DNA from 2 places in the Amycolatopsis heterodermiae genome. Region 2 is predicted to be linked to the other one. Evidence: riboswitches for the same ligand, from Rfam matches in the RefSeq annotation. Region 2 holds a riboswitch; the other holds the start of a gene.
What was found. Region 2 has a riboswitch for S-adenosylhomocysteine ahead of metH (methionine synthase). Riboswitches for the same ligand answer to the same signal wherever they lie in the genome.

Region 1 (3,538 bases), on a different contig from region 2:
CCAGGTGGCCGCGGTCCGCGCGGACTCGCCCGAGCTGCTCGCGCAGTACGAGGACACCGCCGCCCTCGGACAGGCGCTGCCCTCGACCGAGCTGAAGCGGATCGGGCCCGTCCAGTGCCTGATCCACAACGAGATCACCCCGGCGGGACAGACCGTCGACCCCGAGAACTCCTTCGTCATGAGCTGCCAGCGCACCGGCGGCGGGCTGACCGTCCAGCTGCGCAACACCACCACCGAGGACGCGCACGACCCGGCGCGGTTCGCCGCCGTCGTCGAAGAGGCGTGGACGGCGCTGGGCGGGTGATCGAAACCCGCACCGCCACCATCGCCGACGACGGCGCGCTGGCGCGGCTCGACGAGCGCACCTGGGGCCCGGACACGTCCCCGGCCCCGGCTCCGGCGCCCGGCACGCCGTTCTTCGGCGAGGGCACGCAGCCGGAGGACGTCCTCGTCGCCGAGCACGACGGCGTGGTGGCCGGCTACGTCCGGCTGGACGAGGGGTTCGGCATCCCCGCCCACCGGCACGTGCTGGTCGTCGGCGGGCTCGCGGTCGACCCGGACCGGCGCCGGCTCGGGATCGGGCGGCACCTGGTCGACGCGGCCATCGCCGAGGCCCGCCGCCGCGGGGCGCGCAAGCTGACCCTGCGCGTGCTCGGTCACAACGCCGGCGCCCGCCGGCTCTACGCGAGCTGTGGCTTCGCCGTGGAAGGCGTGCTCCAGGACGAATTCCTGCTCGGCGGCGAGTACGTCGACGACCTTCTCCTGGCCTGCGTCCTCGCTTGACAGGTTCCCGGCGGCTTTGCCATCCTGGACGACGGAAACCGCGTGCGCCGGCCTTCGGCGCGTTTCCGGTCCGAGAGGCGCTGCGACGGAATCCCTTCCGCCACGCTCGGGCCGGGGATCACGGACCCAAGGGCGCCTCCCACCACGGGAGGTGCTCTTTTTTGTATACCCGGCAAGCAAACCCGGCCCCGCGCGGCCGCACCTAGCCCCGGCACCCCACCTCTTCCGGCACTCGCCGTGCCGTTATTCGTGCTGCCCTTTTCCGTCCGAACAACGAATTCCGGAGTGAACGAAAGAATGAGCGAGAAACTGCAGAGCCGCAACGGACTCGACTTCGCCGTCGCCGACCTCACCCTCGCCGAGGCCGGCCGGACCCAGCTGCGGCTGGCCGAGCACGAGATGCCCGGCCTGATGGCGATCCGCCGCCAGTACGCCGCCGCGCAGCCGCTGAAGGGCGCCCGCGTCGCCGGCTCCCTGCACATGACCGTGCAGACCGCCGTGCTGATCGAGACCCTGGTCGCGCTCGGCGCCGAGGTGCGCTGGGTGTCCTGCAACATCTTCTCCACCCAGGACGAGGCCGCCGCGGCCGTCGTCGTCGGCCCGGAGGGCACGGTCGACGCGCCGACCGGCACGCCGGTGTTCGCGTGGAAGGGCGAGACGCTCGAGGAGTACTGGTGGTGCACCGACCAGCTCTTCGCCTTCGCCGGCGGCCAGGCGCCGAACATGATCCTCGACGACGGCGGTGACGCCACCCTGCTCGTCCACAAGGGAGTCGAGTTCGAGGCGGCGGGCGCCGTCCCGCAACCGTCCGAAGAGGACGCCGACGAGTACCGGATCGTCCTGGAGACGCTGCGCGCCAGCGTGGCCAGGGACGGCGACCGGTTCACCCGGATGGCCAAGGAGATCCGCGGCGTCACCGAGGAGACCACCAACGGCGTCAAGCGGCTCTACAAGCTCGCCAAGGACGGCGAGCTGCTCTTCCCCGCGATGAACGTCAACGACTCGGTGACGAAGTCCAAGTTCGACAACAAGTACGGCATCCGGCACTCGCTGGTCGACGGGATCAACCGCGCCACCGACGTGATGATCGGCGGCAAGCGCGTCCTCGTCTGCGGCTACGGCGACGTCGGCAAGGGCGCGGTCGAGGCGCTGCGCGGCCAGGGCGCCCGCGTCTCCGTCACCGAGATCGACCCGATCTGCGCGCTGCAGGCCGCGATGGACGGGCTCGACGTGGTCGAGCTGGACGACGTCGTCGAGACCGCGGACATCTTCATCACGACCACCGGCAACTTCGGCATCATCTCCGCCGCCCAGATGACGCGGATGAAGCACAACGCGATCGTCGCCAACGTCGGGCACTTCGACAACGAGATCGACATGGCGGGCCTGGCGAAGCTGCCCGGCGTCGTCAAGCACGAGATCAAGCCGCAGGTGCACGAGTGGACGTTCGCCGACGGCCACGCGATCATCGTGCTCTCCGAGGGCCGCCTGATGAACCTCGGCAACGCGACCGGGCACCCCTCGTTCGTGATGTCGAACTCGTTCACCAACCAGGCGATCGCCCAGATCGAGCTGTTCGCCAAGCCCGGCGAGTACGCCACCGACGTCCACCGGCTGCCCAAGCACCTGGACGAAAAGGTCGCCCGCCTGCACCTGGACGCCCTCGGGGTGCGGCTGACGAAGCTGACCAAGGCGCAGGCCGAGTACATCGGCGTGGACGTCGAGGGTCCGTACAAGCTCGATCACTACCGGTACTGATCCGGAAGTTGCTCCATTTGCCGCAGTTTGGGGCACCGCGAAAGTGGCCATCCTCCCCTCGAGAAGAAACGCATCCGCCCGGACGGCACGGAGCCGGGCCGGGTCTCGTGCGAAGGAGTGTGTCAAGTGATCGTTCTCGGTGTCATTCTGCTGGTCATCGGCTTCATTGTCGGTATTCCGGTGCTGTACACCATCGGCATCGTGCTGGCCGTGGCCGGCGTGGCGCTGGCCATCCTCGGCGGCACCGGCCGCAAGATCGGTGGCCGCGCGCACTGGTACTGATCCCGTGACCCCCGCCAGCGGCCTGGCGCGCGTCAGCAGCAATGCTGACCGCGCCAGGCCGTTCGGCCTTCTTTCGTTGCGACGAAAGCGATCGCCAGCGCGACGGCCGGATCGGCCCACCACCAGCCGAACAGCGTGTTGAGCAGCAACCCGGCCAGCAGCACGGCCGAAAGGTACGTGCAGAGCAACGTCTGCCGCGAGTCCGCGACCGCGCTGGCCGAGCCCAGTTCCCGCCCCGTACGGCGCTGAGCCGCCGAGAGCGCGGGCATCACCGCGAGCGAAACCGCCGCGAGCACAGCCCCGGTGACCGAACTTTCCGGCGCCGCCGCCGCGAAAAACGTCCGCCCGGCTTCAAACGTGACGTAGATCGCCAATGCGAAAAACGACAGGGCGATCATTTTCAGCGCCCGCCGTTCGCGCACGTCGTGATCTTTTCCCGAAAACTGCCAGGCGACCGCCACCGCCGAGGCCACTTCGATCACCGAATCCAGCCCGAAGCCGATCAGCGCGCCCGACGAGGCCGCGGCGCCGGCGGTGAGGGCGATCACGGCTTCGACGACGTTGTAGGTGATCGTCGCCGCCACCAGCAGCCGGACCCGGCGCACCAGCACGCCGCGGCGATCCGGCGCCGCCCCTTCCGCCGCGCAGCAGCCGTCGGCACAGGTCACGGGCTCCCCCGCCGCGGCCGTCACCGCGCCGCCACCGGCACATCTTC
Region 2 (3,538 bases):
TCAGGCCGAGTTTTCCCGCCAGCCGCCCGATCCACGCCGACACCTCGTCGGGGGAGCGGTCCGGTAGTCCGAAGATCACCTCGGTGACGCCGAGCGCGTCCAGGTGGGCCAGCCGCTCCGGGTCCGGGCGCTCGCCCAAGGCGCAGATCGCCGGGGCCCCGGAACGGCCCTCCTCGCGCCAGATCTCCTTCAGCAGTGCGACATGGCCGTCCAGGTCGGTGTCCGCCGGTGTCGTGATCCAGCCGTCCGCGTGGCGGGCGATCCAGCGGAACGTCTTCTCCGTGGGGCCCGCGCCGAGCAGGACCGGGATGTGGGCCTGGACCGGTTTCGGCCACGCCCAGCTGGGGCCGAACGACACGAACTCCCCGTCGTAGGAAGCTTCTTCCTCCGTCCACAGTGCACTCATCGCCTCGAGGTACTCGCGCAGGGCGGTGCGGCGGCGGTTGCCGGGTACGCCGTGGTCGGTCAGCTCGTCGACGTTCCAGCCGAACCCGGTGCCGAGCGTGACGCGCCCGCCCGACAGGTGGTCGAGGCTGGCGATCGTCTTGGCGAGCGTGATCGGGTCGCTTTCGACGGGCAGGGCCACCGCCGTCGAAAGCCGGATCCGCTCGGTGACCGCGGCGGCCGTCGCCAGCGCCACCCACGGGTCGAGCGTGCGGCTGTACCGGTCGTCGGGCAGGGACGCGTCCCCGGTGCGCGGGTGCGGCGACTCGCGTTTCACCGGGATGTGCGTGTGCTCGGGTACGTAGAAGGTGGCGAACCCCGCGGCTTCCGCGGCCTGCGCCGCGGCCGCCGGAGTGATGCCTCGGTCGCTGGTGAACAGCACGATTCCGTAGTCCACGCGACGGACTGTATTAGAACGTGTTTCAGTTTTCAAGCGGCTGCCGCGGGGCCGGTGCCGGCGGGCGGGATCGCTTTCGGTATACCTGTGTGCACAGTGCGTGACCATGCGGGTCGAGCGTCGATCGAGGGCCGGTGGACGCCGCCGCGGTGCGCAGGCTGGGAGCAGCGTGCCGCCGTTCGCCGGGTCACAGTGGGTGAGCCCGGGAATGCCGGTCGGAACGGGGTGGTGGCAGCGTGGAGCCGACGATCCATTGTGGACGATCAGTGGGGGTGTCCCAGCCAGTGGACGGTCCCTCGGGGCGGGATGGTGTGCCGGGCCGGGGTTCCAGTACCCTGGATCCCAGGCCGAGAGGCGCTGCAACGGGCCAGGGGGTCCGCCACGCTCGGCCGGTTGTGACCACCCAAGGGCGCCTCCCGACCGAGGGAGGCTGCCGGTGAACCCGATCACCCCGCAAGAATCCGAGGCCACCGCGCGCCTGCGCGAGCTGCTCAGCCAGCGGGTCGCGGTCCTCGACGGTGCCTGGGGCACGATGCTGCAGGGTGCCGGGCTGACCCCGGCCGACTACGTCGGCGACCGCTTCGGCGACCACACCCACGACGTCACCGGCGACCCCGACCTGCTCAACCTCACCCGCCCCGACGTCATCCTCGACGTGCACCGCCAGTACCTCGCGGCCGGCGCCGACATCACCACGACGAACACCTTCACCGCGACCAGCATCGGCCAGGCCGACTACGGCCTGCAGGGCCTGGTCCACGAGATGAACGTCCGCGGCGCGCAGCTGGCCCGCCAGGCCGCCGACGAGTTCGGCGGCAAGTTCGTCGCCGGGTCGATCGGCCCGCTCAACGTCACCCTCAGCCTGTCGCCGAAGGTCGACGACCCGGCCTACCGCGCCGTCACGTTCGAGCAGGTCAAGGCCGCCTACGCGGAGCAGATCGCCGGTCTCGTCGAGGGCGGCGTCGACCTGCTGATGATCGAGACGATCTTCGACACGCTCAACTGCAAGGCCGCGATCGCCGCCGCGCGCGACGTCGCGCCGGAGCTGCCGCTGTGGATCTCGGTCACCATCGTCGACCTGAGCGGGCGGACGCTCTCGGGCCAGACCGTCGAGGCGTTCTGGAGCTCGATCGAGCACGCGAAGCCGCTGGTCGTGGGCGTCAACTGTTCGCTGGGCGCCGAAGAGATGCGCCCGCACGTCGAGGAGCTGTCGCGGATCGCCGGCACCTACGTCGCCTGTCACCCGAACGCCGGGCTCCCGAACGCGTTCGGCGGGTACGACCAGACGCCGGAGGAGACCGCCGGGCTGATCGGCGGCTTCGCCCGTGACGGCCTGGTCAACCTGGTCGGCGGCTGCTGCGGCACCAGCCCGGCCCACATCAAGCAGATCGCGGCCGCCGCGAAGGGCGTCACCCCGCGGGAGGTCCCCGAGCCGACCTCACGCACCCGGTTCAGCGGCCTCGAGCCGTTCGGCATCGGCGCCGACACCGGGTTCGTGATGATCGGCGAGCGCACCAACGTCACCGGCTCCAAGCGGTTCCGGCGGCTCATCGAGTCCGGTGACCACCAGGCCGCCGTCGACGTCGCGCTCGAGCAGGTCCGCGGCGGGGCGAACCTGCTGGACGTCAACATGGACGCCGACCTCCTCGAGAGCGAGGAGGCGATGACGACGTTCCTCAACCTCATCGCCACCGAGCCCGAGGTCGCCCGGATCCCGGTGATGGTCGACAGCTCCAAGTGGACCGTGCTCGAAGCCGGCCTGCGCTGCATCCAGGGCAAGGGCGTCGTCAACTCGATCAGCCTGAAGGAGGGCGAGGAGCCGTTCCTCGCCCAGGCCCGCACCATCCGCAACTACGGCGCCGGCGTCGTCGTGATGGCCTTCGACGAGCAGGGCCAGGCCGACACCGCCGACCGCAAGGTGGACATCTGCGGCCGCGCCTACGACCTGCTCACGCAGAAGGCCGGCTTCGCGGGCGAGGACATCATCTTCGACCCGAACGTGCTGGCCGTCGCCACCGGCATCAGCGAGCACAACGGCTACGCCAAGGCGTTCATCGAGGCGCTCCCGCGGATCAAGGAGCGCTGCCCCGGCGTCCACATCAGCGGCGGCATCTCGAACCTGTCGTTCTCCTTCCGCGGCAACGACGTCGTCCGCGAGGCGATGCACTCGGCGTTCCTGTTCCACGCCGTGCAGGTCGGCCTCGACATGGGCATCGTCAACGCCGGCCAGCTCGCGGTCTACCAGGACATCCCGAAGGACCTGCTGGAACTGGTCGAGGACGTGCTCTTCGACCGCCGCGAGGACGCCACCGACCGGCTGGTGACCTTCGCCGAGAACGTCAAGGGCAGCGGCACCAAGCGCGTCGTCGACCTGACGTGGCGCGAAGGCACGGTCGAGGAGCGGCTCTCGCACGCGCTCGTGCACGGCATCGTCGACTACATCGAAGAGGACACCGAAGAGGCGCGGCAGACCAAGGCCCGGCCCCTCGAGGTGATCGAAGGCCCGCTGATGGACGGCATGAAGATCGTCGGCGACCTGTTCGGCGCCGGCAAGATGTTCCTGCCGCAGGTGGTGAAGAGCGCGCGCGTCATGAAGCGCTCGGTGGCCTACCTCGAGCCGTTCATGGAGGCCGAGAAGGAGGAGGCCCGGCTGGCGGGCCGCGCCGCGGTGTCCAACGGCCAGGGCAAGGTCGTGCT

Region 1: it holds a riboswitch for S-adenosylhomocysteine, as region 2 does, so the genes downstream of both, ahcY (adenosylhomocysteinase) here and metH (methionine synthase) in region 2, are expected to answer to the same signal.

The regions. Positions count from the first base shown of each region.
Region 1 covers NZ_JAYFSI010000011.1:195,134-198,671, forward strand. The annotation lists gene VA596_RS36710 (hypothetical protein) at 1-304, shown strand, start outside; gene VA596_RS36715 (GNAT family N-acetyltransferase) at 301-783, shown strand; S-adenosyl-L-homocysteine riboswitch at 850-928, shown strand; gene ahcY (adenosylhomocysteinase) at 1,081-2,541, shown strand; gene VA596_RS36725 (hypothetical protein) at 2,668-2,823, shown strand; gene VA596_RS36730 (cation transporter) at 2,856-3,491, opposite strand; gene cmtR (Cd(II)/Pb(II)-sensing metalloregulatory transcriptional regulator CmtR) at 3,512-3,538, opposite strand, start outside.
Region 2 covers NZ_JAYFSI010000003.1:659,919-663,456, reverse strand. The annotation lists gene VA596_RS18800 (LLM class F420-dependent oxidoreductase) at 1-841, opposite strand, end outside; S-adenosyl-L-homocysteine riboswitch at 1,185-1,263, shown strand; gene metH (methionine synthase) at 1,278-3,538, shown strand, end outside.